One region of the Rhodoferax sp. GW822-FHT02A01 genome, then DNA from elsewhere that is predicted to be linked to it. Evidence: riboswitches for the same ligand, from Rfam matches in the RefSeq annotation. Region 1 holds a riboswitch; each other region holds the start of a gene.

Region 1 (4,593 bases):
CAGCTTTTGCACCTGCGTGGCAAACGCGGACGGCAGCTTGTGCTGCAGCAGCCGGGTGAAGTGCTGCAGGGAACTCTGGTCGGGAGCGTGGGCCACCACCAGCGTGCCCTGCTGGCGGTAGTACACCGGCGGCGCATCCGGGTGATCCGCGTGCAGCGCATCCACCCATTGCGGCCAGAGCTGCATGGAGCGCTGCCCCATGGCGAACACCACGGCGTCGGAAACCGCCAGTTCTGCCAGCGGCGAGAGCATGGCTGCAGCCGTCATGGATGCCGTGTCCAGCGCGTCACGCCTGCGGCTGTCCAGAAGCGTGACGCGATGGCCGGCACGCAGCAGCCGCCAGGCCAGCATACGGCCAGCCAGACCGGCGCCCGCAATGCCTATGTGCAAAGGCTTCATGCGCGCGCCTCTCAGAGATAGATTTCGCTGCCGGCCTGGCGGAACTCCTGGGCCTTTTCGTCCAAAGCCGAGCTGACTTGCTGGATGGCAATCACGCCCGCTGCACCCTGCAAGGTGGTGCTGGCGGGGTTCAGCCGCGCGAAGTCACGCACTTCCTGCGAGATCTTCATGGAGCAGAACTTGGGGCCGCACATGGAGCAGAAATGCGCCACCTTGGCGTTCTCTTTGGGCAACGTTTCGTCGTGGTAGGCCATGGCGGTGTCCGGGTCGATCGCCAGGCGGAACTGGTCTTCCCAGCGGAACTCGAAGCGCGCCTTGGAGACGGCGTTGTCCCACATCTGCGCGCCGGGGAATCCCTTGGCCAGGTCGGCCGCGTGGGCGGCAATCTTGTAGGCGATCAGGCCCTGCTTGACGTCATCGCGGTTGGGCAGGCCCAGGTGCTCCTTGGGCGTGACGTAGCACAGCATGGCCGTGCCGTACCAGCCGATGTTGGCAGCACCCATGGCTGAGGAGATGTGGTCGTAGCCCGGCGACACGTCCGTGATCAGCGGGCCCAGGGTGTAGAAGGGCGCCTCGAAGCAGGCCTCCAGTTGCTTGTCCACGTTTTCCTTGACCAGTTGCAGCGGCACGTGACCCGGCCCTTCAATCATCACCTGCACGTCGTGCTTCCAGGCAATCTGCGTGAGCTCGCCTAAAGTGTGCAGTTCGGCAAACTGGGCTTCGTCATTGGCGTCGGCGATCGAGCCCGGACGCAGGCCGTCGCCAAGCGAGAAACACACGTCGTAGGCCTTCATGATGTCGCAGATGTCTTCGAAGTGCTCGTACAGAAAGCTCTCGCGGTGGTGCGACAGGCACCACTTGGCCATGATGGAGCCGCCGCGCGAGACGATGCCGGTGAGGCGGTTGGCGGTGAGCGGCACATAGGCCAGGCGCACGCCGGCATGGATGGTGAAATAGTCCACGCCTTGCTCGGCTTGCTCGATGAGCGTGTCGCGGAACAGTTCCCAGCTCAGGTCTTCGGCGCGGCCATGTACCTTTTCCAAGGCTTGGTAGATCGGCACGGTGCCGATGGGCACGGGTGAGTTGCGCAGAATCCATTCACGCGTCTCGTGGATGTTGTCGCCAGTGGAGAGGTCCATCACCGTGTCGGCGCCCCAGCGGATGGACCAGACCAGCTTGTCCACTTCTTCCTCAATGGAAGAAGTCACTGCAGAGTTGCCGATGTTGGCATTCACCTTCACCAGGAAGTTGCGGCCGATGATCATCGGTTCGCTCTCGGGGTGGTTGATGTTGGAGGGGATCACGGCGCGGCCGCGGGCCACTTCGTCGCGCACGAACTCGGGCGTGACCTGCTGCGCCATCAACGCACCAAAGGCCTGGCCCGGTTTGGGCAGACGCTCGGTGGCCAGGCGCTCCTGGAGTTGCGCACGCACCAGGTTTTCGCGGATGGCGATGTATTCCATCTCGGGCGTGATGATGCCCTTCTTGGCATAGTGCACCTGGGACACGTTGGCGCCCGCCTTGGCGCGGCGCGGTACCGGGGTGTGGGCCATGCGCAAGGCCTGCAGACGCGGGTCCTGCAGGCGCTGGCGCCCGTAGGCACTGCTGATGCCCGGCAGCGCTTCGGTGTCGCCACGCTCGGCGATCCAGGAGGCACGCAAGGGTGCCAGACCGCGGGTGATATCCACGGGCACCGAAGGATCGGTGTAAATGCCGGAAGAGTCATACAGCCGCAAGGCCGGATTGGGCTCGCGCCGCGGCTCACCGCTGCCAGTGTGCACCAGCGTGTCGCTGAGCGTGACTTCGCGAAACGGCACGCGGATGTCCGGGCGCGAACCCTGGATATGGATGCGGGAAGAGCCCGGGAAAGGCGTGCGGGTGATGCGGCTGGCGAGGCCCGCGGTATCTACGGTGTTGGATGTTTGGGTCATGGCGGTCTCCGGTTGTAAAGAATGGAGCCTGCCTGGGCGGCCGGGTTGTGCCCTGGGAATTGCCAGGTGGGACCGGTGCCAATATGCGTTGTTCCCTACGCGGGAATGACCCCGATCAGGTTCAGCGGGTTCCACCAAAGTGGTCTCAGCCTCGACTTTCGTCTACGGCGCCCCGACAAGCCCGGCCAGTGTATGCGAAATTGGATTCAGTTGAGTGTGTGCAGCTCTGCGCCGCCCGACGCTTGCGCCGAAAGCAGCTCCACCAACTTGCCCTGCGCCATGGGCTGATGGTAGAGAAAGCCCTGCATGATCCTGCAGCCCGCGTCGGCGAGGTACTTGGCCTGCACGGCCGTTTCCACCCCTTCCGATACCAGGTTCAGGCCCAGGCCCTGCGCGATGGCCACAATGGCCAGCACCACCGGGAACTGGGCACCCGAGTCCTGGATTTCCATGACAAAGGAGCGATCGATCTTGATGGTATGGATAGGGAAGCGGTGCAGATACGACAGCGATGAATAGCCCGTCCCGAAGTCGTCGATCGCCACGCTCACGCCCAGTTGGCAGAGCTTGTCGAGCTGATCGATGGCATTTTGCGGATTGCGGATGCAGATGTTCTCGGTCACCTCGACCTCGATCTGCCCGGGCGGGATTTGGTGGCGCACCAGCGCGTTCTTGAGTTTCTCGAAGAAGTCACCCCGGTCCAGGTACTGCGGAGAGATGTTGAGCGACAGGCGCATGGAGTCGCCCCCAAGTGCCGTCCACTCCAGGAAGTCACGGCAAATGGCCTCCAGCATCCAGTCACTGATAGGCAGGATCAGGCCGCTCTCTTCGGCAAACGGCAGGAATTCGCCGGCTCCCATGAAGCCGCGCGCGGGATGGTTCCAGCGCATCAACGCCTCGGCGCCGATGATCTTCTGGGTGCTGATGTCCACTTGCGGCTGGTAGAACATTTCCAGCTCGCCGCGCTCCAGGGCCATGTGCAGGTCATGCTCCAGCACGATCTTCTGGTACGAGGTTTCGAGCAGGCTGGCATGGAAGAACGCGTAGCCGTTCTTGCCCTGCGACTTCATGTGGTACATGGCGATGTCGGCATTGCGCACCAGTTCCTCCTGCTGCGAACCGTCGTAGGGGTACAGGGCAACACCAATGCTGGCCGACACGTGCACGGGCTGACCAGCCACCTGAAACGGCTGGCGCAGACAGTCCACAAACTTGCCCGCGATCAGCGCGGCGTCCTGGCGGTCGCTCAGCTCTGGCAGCACGGCGGTGAATTCGTCACCTCCCAGGCGCGAGAGCGTGTCGCAGCGGCGCAGACAGGCCTTGAGCCGCGTGGCCACCTGCTGCAGCAGGGCATCGCCTGCGCCATGGCCCAGCGTGTCGTTCACCACCTTGAAGCGGTCCAGATCAATGAACATCACCGCCAGATTGGTCTCGTTGCGCTTGGCCTGCAGCAATGCCAGGCCAAGGCGGTCTTTGAACAGCGCGCGATTGGGCAGCTCGGTCAGGATGTCGTGATAGGCCTGATAGGCAATCTGTTCGTCGGCGCGCTTGCGCTCGGTGACGTCACGCGCCACGCAGTAGGTGCCGCCTTCGGTCTTGTGGCGCGCATCCAGCTTCACCGAGTCACTGTCCGTGCCCGGCTGAATCATCACCATGACGATGCTGAAGGTGCGTGGCTCGTTTTCTGCGCGCAAAGGCTTGAGCCGCAGTTCCACGCTGCGCGATTGCGAAAACGCGGTGCGCCCTTCGTTGAACACATAGTTGGCGCGCTCCATATCGCCCTCATACACCACGGTGGAGTAATGCTGACCAATCAGCTCTTCGCGCCGGTAGCCCAACAGTTGTTGTACGCGGTCATTGATGAAGGTGAAGCAGCCGTCCGGACCCAGGGTGTAAATGATGTCTGGCGAGCTATCCACCAGATAGCGGTACATGCGCTCCGAGCGCTTGAGCTGCTGCGCGATGCGCTGGTTTTCCGACTCCAGGCGCCGCTGCTGCAGGGCATTGCCCACGGTCTTGTAGAGCTCTTCCCTCGGATACGGCTTGCGCAGATAGCCGTAGGCGCCCTGGCGTATGGCTCCGATGGCTGCTTCAATTTCGGTGGCACCGCTGGTCACCACGACCTGGGCGTCCAGATTGCGCACGCTGATGAAGTCCATGACATCATGCCCGCTCACTTCCGGCATGTGCAGGTCAAGCACCACCAGATCAAACGGCGTCCTGCTCAGGTGTTCAATGGCTTCCCGTCCGCCGCCCGCAGTTG
Region 2 (4,593 bases), 1.8 Mb from region 1:
ATGGCGTGCCGGCGCAGATGCTGACCGATCAGATCGATGCGGTGGTGGAAGACATTGGCGTGGATGCCGTCAAGATCGGCATGCTGCACTCCCCCGAGATCGTGCGCACCGTGGCCCAGGCCATTGACCGTCACGCGCTGCAGAAAGTGGTGTTCGATCCGGTGATGGTCGCCACCAGCGGCGCGGTGTTGATCGACAACGAGGCCATAGACGTCCTGGTGCGTGAGCTGTTTGCGCGCACGGCTGTGATCACGCCCAACCTCGACGAAGCGGGGCTGCTGGTGAAGCGCAAGCTTCAGAATGAAGCCGACATGGAAGCCGCAGCCAACGCCCTGCTAGCCATGGGCGCCAACGCGGTGCTGGTCAAGGGCGGGCACTTGCAGGGTGAGGCAGTGAGTGACCTGCTGGCGCTGGCGACCGGCGAGAAGGTCTGGATGCGCGACAGCCGCATCCACACGCCCAACACGCATGGCACCGGATGCACTCTGTCTTCGGCCATCGCCGCCCATCTGGCGCTGGGCCAACCCCTGGCAGAGGCGGTGCAATCTGCCCGCAGCTACATACGGGGCGCCCTGCTGCACGGTGCGCAGGTGCGCACCGGCAAAGGCAGCGGACCACTCAACCACGGCTACGCACCCCAGGCCATGGTGCGCTTGCCGCGCTGAAACGCTCAGGGTTTGCGGGTCACGACCGCCAGCACGCCGGTCAGCAGCAGGGTGGGCAAGGTGGCACCCCACTGCGGCGCCAAATTCGTCAACACCTGGAACACGACAATGCCTGCGATCCAGATGCCGGCGGCGACAAAATCCACCTTCACGCCCGAGCTACCCCGGGTTTCTGCAAAGCCCAGGCGCCCCAGGATCACGCCATACAGTGGCACGAACACGGAGCTGAGCATCAGCAGGAAAGGCTCCAGGTCGTGCATGGGCAGCACCAGTGCCAGCACGGTGCACAGCACCGCCAGCAGCATGCCCCAGGTGCGGATGGACCACTTGGGTAATAGGCTGTGGGTGGAAACCGCGCCGGAATACACATCGCCATAGGCGTTGTCGATTTCGTCGACCAGGATCAGGCTCAGCGCAATCAGGCCGCCTTGCGCCAGCAGCAAGGTGCCCACCAGATCGGCGTCGGGGGCCGACACACTGGCCACCATCACACCCAGCGCGTAGCACCAGACATTGGCCACCGCGTAGCCGACCCAGGTACCCGAGAAGGCACCGCGTCCGCTCTTGCCAAAGCGTGCATAGTCCGCCACCAGCGGCAACCACGACACCGGCATGGCAATGACCAGATCCATGGCAGCAAGCAGGCCCATGCTGCCGTCACCCGCGCGGTCCATGAAGGCAGCGAATCCGTGTGACTGCACCTTGCCACCAAACTGCCAGCTCAGCCACAGCAGCGACAGCAGCACCAGCGGCAGGCCATAGCGGCCGATGATCTTGCGCACCAGCTGGGTCATGGACCCGGCCAGCAGCAGCGTCAGCACCGCGCCCCACAACAGCGTGGTCGCCGCGTTGCCCACCCAGCCTTCGAGCGGCAACCCCAGGGACTGTTTGAGAATGGCCAAGGTGCCATCGCGCATGATGACCAGCTCGAACGTGGTCCAGCCGATCAGTTGCGCGATATTGAGAAACACCGGCAGCCGGGCAAACCAGTGACCGTAGGTCTTGTGCATCAGGCCCGCGCTGGTGAGGCCGCTGTCCGCGCCCAGCTTGGCAGTCCAGGCCAGCAGGCCTGCACCCACGGCGGTACCCAGCAAGATGGCAATAGCCGCATCACGCGTGCCTACAGCGGGCACCAGATAGGCGCCCATTTGCATCACCAGCAGGCCCACCCCCAGGCTGAACCAGAGCGAAGCATGCTCATGCCAGCTGAAGACGCGCTCACTGGCGGGCAGGCTGCCCAATGCGTAATTGGTAGATCCGGACGAAGTGCCGGTAGTTGTCGTTGCCATCCTGTTGCTCCATGCAAAAGTGTTGGCAGGTAAGCGGGAGACTACGGCTCAGTGCCGTCTGAAACTGCTTCCCTGCGCGAGGATTACCTCAATCAGGTTCAAAGGGACTTTCTCAGTCAGTCCGATTGCGCGGACCAACACCCCTAGCGAATGTGCTCCAGCGAGCACGGGCATATTGTATGTTCTGTGCTCAGGTGCTCAGAAACGGGTCCCCGAATGGCCCAAAGAGAAAGCGCCTGCCCGGCGTTCCGGTCAGGCGCTTACCGTGTTTGCAACACGTGCGTCTTGCAAACGCCCGCCACAGCGGACGGGCGGATGGAACAATTAATTCAGAATCAGCGCGTTGGTCATGTCACCCATGGGCGATGCACCATTGGCCTTCAATGCGGCGTCACGCGCGGCAAGGCCGGGCAAGGTGTCCAGACCAAAGGTTCTTGTAATGAGGCGCAAGACCGAGCCCGTGTCGTATTGGGTATGGTCCACGGTACCGGATTTGGCCCAGGGCGAAATCACCAATGCGGGAATGCGCGTGCCAGGGCCAATCTTGTCACCCTTGGGTGGTGCCACATGGTCCCACTGACCACCGAACTCGTCGTAGGTCACCACGATTGCCATGTTGTTCCACTGCGGGCTGGCCTGCAACTTGGCGATCAGGTCTGCAATCCGGGCATCGCCATCGGAGATGTTGGCGTAGCCGGGATGTTGGTTGTAGAGCCCCTCCGGTTTGTAGAAAGTCACGGCGGGCAATGTACCTGCGGCGGCATCGGCGACCAGATCGGTGTAGTCCTTCAGATGTGCCGTGCGGTTGGCGGTATTGGCCACCGGATCAAACTTGGCGTAGTAATTGAACGGTTGGTGATGCGGCTGAAAGTCCAGGTTGGCGGTCGTTGCAACGCCAAAGGTGTTGCCGTTGTAGATCACATTGCGGGTGGCCGTCGGTGCCTGCATGCCGTCTGTCACCGCGTTGTTCCAGGAGCCCGAATACCACTTCCAGCTCACCTTCTTGGCATCCAGCAAATCACCGATGGTGGTGGCGGTTTGCGGGGGCAATGTGGTGGCCTTGGTGGTGTCGGCATACAAAGCATTGTTGCCAGTCACGTTGGCGGGCGGATTGCCGCTGGGCTGGTAAGGCGCCTGCATGGTGTTGACGGCGTAGAACTTGCCATCACCAAAATAGTTGGCGGGTGTGATGTTGCCGCTCAGCAGGAAAGCGGCTGGACCTGTCATTGCCGAGGCCGGGCTGGTGCCTTTGACGGTCAGTTTGGGAAGGTAATTGCCCGACGCATCGGTATCGAGTTTCGCAATGGTAGGCGCTGCGGTCGCCGTATCTGCGTTGGGATATTCCGGCGCACAAGCACACACCAGGTACTGGTGGTTCAGAAAAGAGCCACCATACGCCGCCTGGAAGAAGTTGTCTGCCAGCACGTACTGCTTGGCCAACTTGAACATGGGCGACGCACTGTAGTCAAAGCCTCCCATGGTGAGACCACCACCATCGGCCCACGCAGCAAACATGTCGTTCTTGCCACCGTTGATTTGCATCTGGTTTTCAAAGAAGCGGTGAAAAAGGTCACGTGTCACCGTGCTGGTGGTCAACTTGGAGCCAGAAGCCGCGAAAAAAGCCGTTTCCACTGAGAAAGGTGCATTCGGCAAATTGGCACTTTGCGCCTGCGTCACAACCGGCGTGACACCACCAGCCGTAACACCGCCCCAGGTTTGCGGCAGCGTGGCCAGTACTGTAGTGCCATCACGGTCCTTTTGAGGAATATAGGCGGAAGTCGGGTTGCCATTGGCATCCAGCACAGCATTGAGTCCGTTGGCCCCTGGGAACTTGCCGTACAGGCTGTCGAAAGAACGGTTCTCTGCGTATATCACCACAACGTTCTTGATTCTGGATTGCAAAACCTTGGTCGGATCAGTGTCTCCGCTGCCGCAGGCGGTAAGTGCCAGAGCGGCTACTGCTGTGAGTGGGAACCATGCTTTCATCGGCGAATTCTTCATGAGCGCTACCAAAATTTGTTTGTCGAAAGGCCCAATGTATCGACGCATTAAGACAACTTCATGAAGGTGGAAGGTCTTGTCACCCAACCGTCATACGGCAAAAGTAAGCTGAATGCATGCAAGTTCACGTTCTTTGCCGCTTTCTGAGGTGCTCAGCGGCGCGCGTCGTCACGCCCACTCTTCCCATTGCCTTGTTGTGCTCCGTTTGGCTGACCGCTTGCAATCCGGCAACGCCTGCCCTATCTGCACCGGCACATGCGGCCTCAGCCCCAGCACCACAACGCTCTTTCTATGAGACGGCATTCGAGCGCCGCCCCAGTGCAAAAGAACTCGCAGAGTTGGGCAAGGCCCTGTTCTTTGACACGGCTCTGTCGGCGTCCGGCAAGATGTCGTGTGCGTCCTGCCATAGTCCGCAACATGCCTACGGCCCACCCAATGCACTACCTGTGCAACTGGGTGGCCCGGCCCTACGCACGCCCGGACTGCGCGCGGTGCCATCGCTGACCTATCGCCAGCAAACACCACCGTTCAACGAGCACTTCAGTGATAACGATGGCAACGACAGTGAGGACCAAGGCCCTACCGGCGGAAGCACCTGGGATGGCCGTGTCAGCAGTGTTCATGAGCAAGCCCAGCTC
Region 3 (4,593 bases), 1.8 Mb from region 1:
CCACAAAGACCTGCATGCGGGTGTAGCCTCGAATCAGGTCGCTGAGAATGCTCTTGTGGTCGGGCGCCAAGTGCTGTACCAGCACAAAGGCCATGCCGGTGTCGCGGTCCGCAGGCATGCCGGCGAAGAAGGCCTCAAACGCAGCCAGACCACCGGCAGAGGCGCCGATTCCGACAATAGGGAAAGACACTGCACCGGAATCCACAGCAGCCACTGCACGATCATCCGTGCTGCGTGTGGCGTTTTTCTTGTTTGTCATACCTTCATCCTTGCGGCACGCGGAGTTCGATCCAGAAGACACTGCCTACCCCCATGGTGCTTTGCACTCCGACGCGGCCTCCCATCAACTCGGTCAGGCGCCGGGTCAGGACCAGGCCAATGCCCGTCCCTTCCGTTCCCTTGGACTCCTGCCCGAGCCGGTTGAAGGGTTGGAACAGCTGCGACATCTTCTCCTCGGACAAGCCCTCACCCATGTCCTGCACGCGGATGCATAGCGTCTGCTGCGCGTCGCTGCTCACCGTCACATCCACCACGCCATTGACGCGGTTGTACTTGATGGCGTTGGACAGCAGATTCACGATGACCTGCTTGAGCCGCAAGGGATCGGCTGTGGCCACCAGCGAATCGCTGAGCACCGGAAAATTCACCTGGATGCCGCTGCGTTCCGCTTGGGGGGCAATCAGGCTTTGGCAATCAGCCAGCACTTGCGATATGGCAACCGGTTCCAGTGACAGCGCGAGTTTTCCGGACTCAATGGACGACAGATCCAGTATCTCGTTGATCAGCGCCAGCAGATACCAGCCCCCGCGCAGGACCATCTGGATATTTCTTTGCTGCAGCGTGGTCAACTCCGGGGTACCCGACTCCAGCAACTGCGCAAACCCCAGGATGGAATTGAGCGGCGTGCGCAACTCGTGGCTCATGCTGGAGAGAAAGTCCGACTTGGCCTGGTTGGCACGCTCGGCCAGGGCGGTGGTGCGCTGAAGTTCCAGGTTCTTCTCCAGCAGAACACGGTCCAGCTCCTTGCGGACGCTGACGTCGGTATTGATGCTGATGAAGTGCGTCAGTCGACCCTGGCCATCGCGTACCGGGGAGACCACCAATTGGTTCCAGAAGTGGCTTCCATCCTTGCGGTAGTTGACGAACTCACCGCTGAAGTCCCTTTGCGCCTGGATGGCCTGCATGAATGCACACTGCGTATCCGGATTGGTCAACGGTCCATTGAAGATGCTGCAGGAAGCACCGATCAGCTCCGGCTCGGAGTAGCCGGTCATCGTTAGAAAGGCCTGATTGGCGGAAACCACCTGCAACTCCGGACTGGCGATCAGCACACCCTGTGATACAGCCTTGAGTGCAATGTCGCTGATGCGTATGTGGTCCTGCTCCAGCTTTCTTTCATTCACGTCGGTCAGCACCAGTCGGTGCAGCGCCTTGGTGGTCGATCCGGAGTCGAAGGTGGAACGCAACAAGCTCCAAAAGGTACTGCCACCGGCACGCAGCAGACGTACCTCACACGACTGGGGAAGGCCCGTATCAAAGAGTTTCTTGCGGTGCAGATAGTAGATATCCTGATCCGCTGCCCAGATGAAGTTCTGGAAGCGTTTGCCCACCAGCGCATCGCGCGACAAGCCCAGCAGACTGCCTCCTGTGAGGTTGGCCTCCAGAATGATTTCCGCCTCGCTCAAGGTGCAATAGCCCACAGGCGCCAGGTCATACAGATCAAAGTAGCGGCTACGCGCGGCAGCGAGCTCAATCTGCATGCGACGCAGCTCCTCGTTCTGCAGCTCCAGTTCAATCTGATGGACACGCAGTTCGTGCACCAGTTGTCTGGAGGTCAGTGGGCTGACGATTGCACGGCGCTCCTGCCGGTCTGCTTGCCGCACATCCAGCGCGTCCAGGTCGGGCTTTTGTGGCGCTGCAGAACTATCCTCGTCCGAACCAATACCCATATCGCACCTCCAGGGGGGTGGCAGGTGGCTATGCAGCTTGCACTGCGCAGGTTCATCCGCCGTGGCTCGACAAAGAGCCAGAAACAAATCGCTGCCCATTGGATGGGAAGCGGACTTCTTGGGTACGAAGAACCGATCAGGCTTGGCTGACCCTAGTTTGCAGGGATGAAGAAAAACATGGCGGCCCCTCCCGGAGCCACGCTGTCCCACGGCTTCGTGGGCTTTAGCTATTGGGCCATTCTATGCCAGGGGCTGCACCACTACTTGATCTGAAACAGTTTCACACGATTGCGGTTCAGGTGTCGCTTGGTTGAAGATGTAGAGTGACCCGATCCGCAGGATATTCAACCCGACTCAGGAGTCCCACGACATGCCCAAACGAACTTTCCCCCTGGCGAAGGTGTATGGACTGCTGGAAACCGGCCCGGTACTGCTGCTGACAACAGCGCACAAGGGGGCGTCCAATGTCATGACACAGTCATGGCACACCATGATGGAGTTCGAGCCACCGATGGTGGGATGCGTGGTGAGCAAAGGCAACTTCAGCTATTCCGCGCTCAGGGCCACCCGAGAATGCGTGCTCAACATTCCGACTGCTGAACTTGCGAAGAAGGTCGTGCAGTGCGGTAACAGCACCGGCCAAGCCATGGACAAGTACCAGGCATTCGGCCTGACCCGCACCCCGGCATCGCTGGTCGCCGCGCCCCTGATTGCCGAGTGCTACGCCAGCCTGGAGTGCCGGGTCGCCGATACGCGCATGGTCAATCGCTACGGCTTCTTTGTGCTGGAGGTGATCAAAGCCTGGGTAGATACTTCAATCAAGAAACCGGACACGCTCCACCACCGGGGACATGGCCTGTTCATGGTGGCAGGGGACACCATCAAGCTGGCTTCCAAGATGAAGTGAGGCTTCTTTCGGTTGCACCACAACATCACCGATAATCCACCCTGCTAGAGGTGCCACCGCCGGTGGCTGAGAAATACTCTTTGAACCTGATCTGGGTCATGCCAGCGTAGGGAAGCCCGCTTCGCTGCTCTTTGCATGGTCCCGGTCCCTGACCACACTAGGAAGACCATGACCGACCTGCTCTCCCCCTCCGACATCTGGGCCGACATCACCGCTGTGCGAGAGCGTGCCCCCCTGGTACACAGCATCACCAACTTTGTCGTGATGAACCTCAACGCCAATGTGCTGCTGGCCGCCGGTGCATCGCCCGTGATGGCCCATGCCCACGAAGAGGTGCAGGCCATGGCCGGCATTGCGCAGTCGCTGGTTCTCAACATCGGCACGCTGGAGCCCTACTGGATCGAGAGCATGCGCCTGGCCTTGCAGACCGCCACACAGCGTGGCATTCCCACGGTGCTGGACCCGGTGGGTGCCGGTGCCACGGCCTACCGTAACGAGAGCATCGAGCTGTTGCTGGGCACCGCTGCACCCACCGTCATTCGCGGCAATGGCTCGGAGATCATGAGCGTGGCTGGTGCCAATGTGCAGACCAAGGGCGTGGACAGCAGTGCCGCATCCAACGATGCGCTGGGTGCGGCGCGCGCCCTGGTGGCGCGCACCGGTGGCGTGGTGTGCGTGAGCGGCCCGACCGACCACATCGTGGACGGCAAACGCTGGGCATTGCTGGGCAACGGCCATGAATGGATGACCCGCATCACCGGCGTGGGCTGCTCGGCCACGGCCCTGATCGGCGCCTTCTGCGCCGTGCAGCCCGACGCCTGGCGCGCCACAGTCTCTGCCATGGCGCTGATGGGCGTGGTCGGTGAAGTGGCTGCCGAAAAGGCCGTGGTACGCCGCCAGGGCGTGGGCAGCATGCAGGTGATCATGCTCGACGAATTGCAGTTGCTGGACCAGGCCACATTGGAGCAGCGTCTGAAGATGGAATTCAAGCCTTGGTAACTCACGCTCAGGCCACACCTTGGAGCCGCGAGCGGCTGCGCGAAGCTCTGCGCCTGTATCTGGTCACCGACCAACCCAGCCTGAAAGGTCGCACCTTGACCGATGTGGTGCTGGCTGCGGTGCAGGGCGGCGTGACCTGCGTGCAACTGCGCGAGAAGCACGCAAACAGCCGCGACTTCCACGCGCTGGCCATGGCCCTGATGGACCTACTGCAGCCCTTGCAGATTCCGCTCATCATCAACGACAGGCTGGACATTGCCCTGGCGTGTGGCGCACAGGGTGTGCATCTGGGGCAAAGCGATCTGCCGGTGGCAGCGGCACGCGCCTTGCTCCCGCCGGGGGTCTTCATCGGCTGGTCGGTGGAGACACTGGACGAAGTGATGCAAAGCGCGAGCCTGCCGGTGGACTATCTAGGCGTGAGCCCGGTCTATGCCACTCCCACCAAGACCGATACCGCCACGCCCTGGGGACTGGATGGTCTGCAGCGCGCACGCGCCGCAACGCCGCTGCCGCTGGTGGCCATTGGCGGCATCCATGCCCACAACGCTGCTGCCGTGTTGCAGGCCGGGGCCGATAGCCTGGCCGTGGTCAGTGCCATCTGCTCGGCCGATGACCCGCGCAGCGCCAGCCAACACTTGAGAGACCTGATCGATGCCCATTGATTTGCCATTCACCTACCCCCGTGTACTGTCCATTGCCGGCTCCGACAGCGGCGGTGGCGCCGGCATTCAGGCCGAC

The links. Region 1 has a riboswitch for thiamine pyrophosphate ahead of thiC (phosphomethylpyrimidine synthase ThiC). Riboswitches for the same ligand answer to the same signal wherever they lie in the genome.
Region 2: it holds a riboswitch for thiamine pyrophosphate, as region 1 does, so the genes downstream of both, AAGF34_RS14320 (cytosine permease) here and thiC (phosphomethylpyrimidine synthase ThiC) in region 1, are expected to answer to the same signal.
Region 3: it holds a riboswitch for thiamine pyrophosphate, as region 1 does, so the genes downstream of both, thiM (hydroxyethylthiazole kinase) here and thiC (phosphomethylpyrimidine synthase ThiC) in region 1, are expected to answer to the same signal.

What each region holds. Positions count from the first base shown of each region.
Region 1 is NZ_CP152376.1:1,259,095-1,263,687, forward strand. It holds gene thiO (glycine oxidase ThiO) at 1-399, opposite strand, end outside; gene thiC (phosphomethylpyrimidine synthase ThiC) at 411-2,330, opposite strand; TPP riboswitch at 2,406-2,515, opposite strand; gene AAGF34_RS05985 (EAL domain-containing protein) at 2,537-4,593, opposite strand, start outside.
Region 2 is NZ_CP152376.1:3,057,258-3,061,850, reverse strand. It holds gene thiD (bifunctional hydroxymethylpyrimidine kinase/phosphomethylpyrimidine kinase) at 1-665, shown strand, start outside; gene AAGF34_RS14320 (cytosine permease) at 671-1,954, opposite strand; TPP riboswitch at 2,007-2,109, opposite strand; gene acpA (acid phosphatase) at 2,279-3,940, opposite strand; gene AAGF34_RS14310 (cytochrome c peroxidase) at 4,072-4,593, shown strand, end outside.
Region 3 is NZ_CP152376.1:3,061,939-3,066,531, reverse strand. It holds gene AAGF34_RS14350 (CheR family methyltransferase) at 1-259, opposite strand, end outside; gene AAGF34_RS14345 (PAS domain-containing protein) at 264-1,949, opposite strand; gene AAGF34_RS14340 (flavin reductase family protein) at 2,320-2,856, shown strand; TPP riboswitch at 2,893-2,986, shown strand; gene thiM (hydroxyethylthiazole kinase) at 3,025-3,855, shown strand; gene thiE (thiamine phosphate synthase) at 3,849-4,517, shown strand; gene thiD (bifunctional hydroxymethylpyrimidine kinase/phosphomethylpyrimidine kinase) at 4,507-4,593, shown strand, end outside.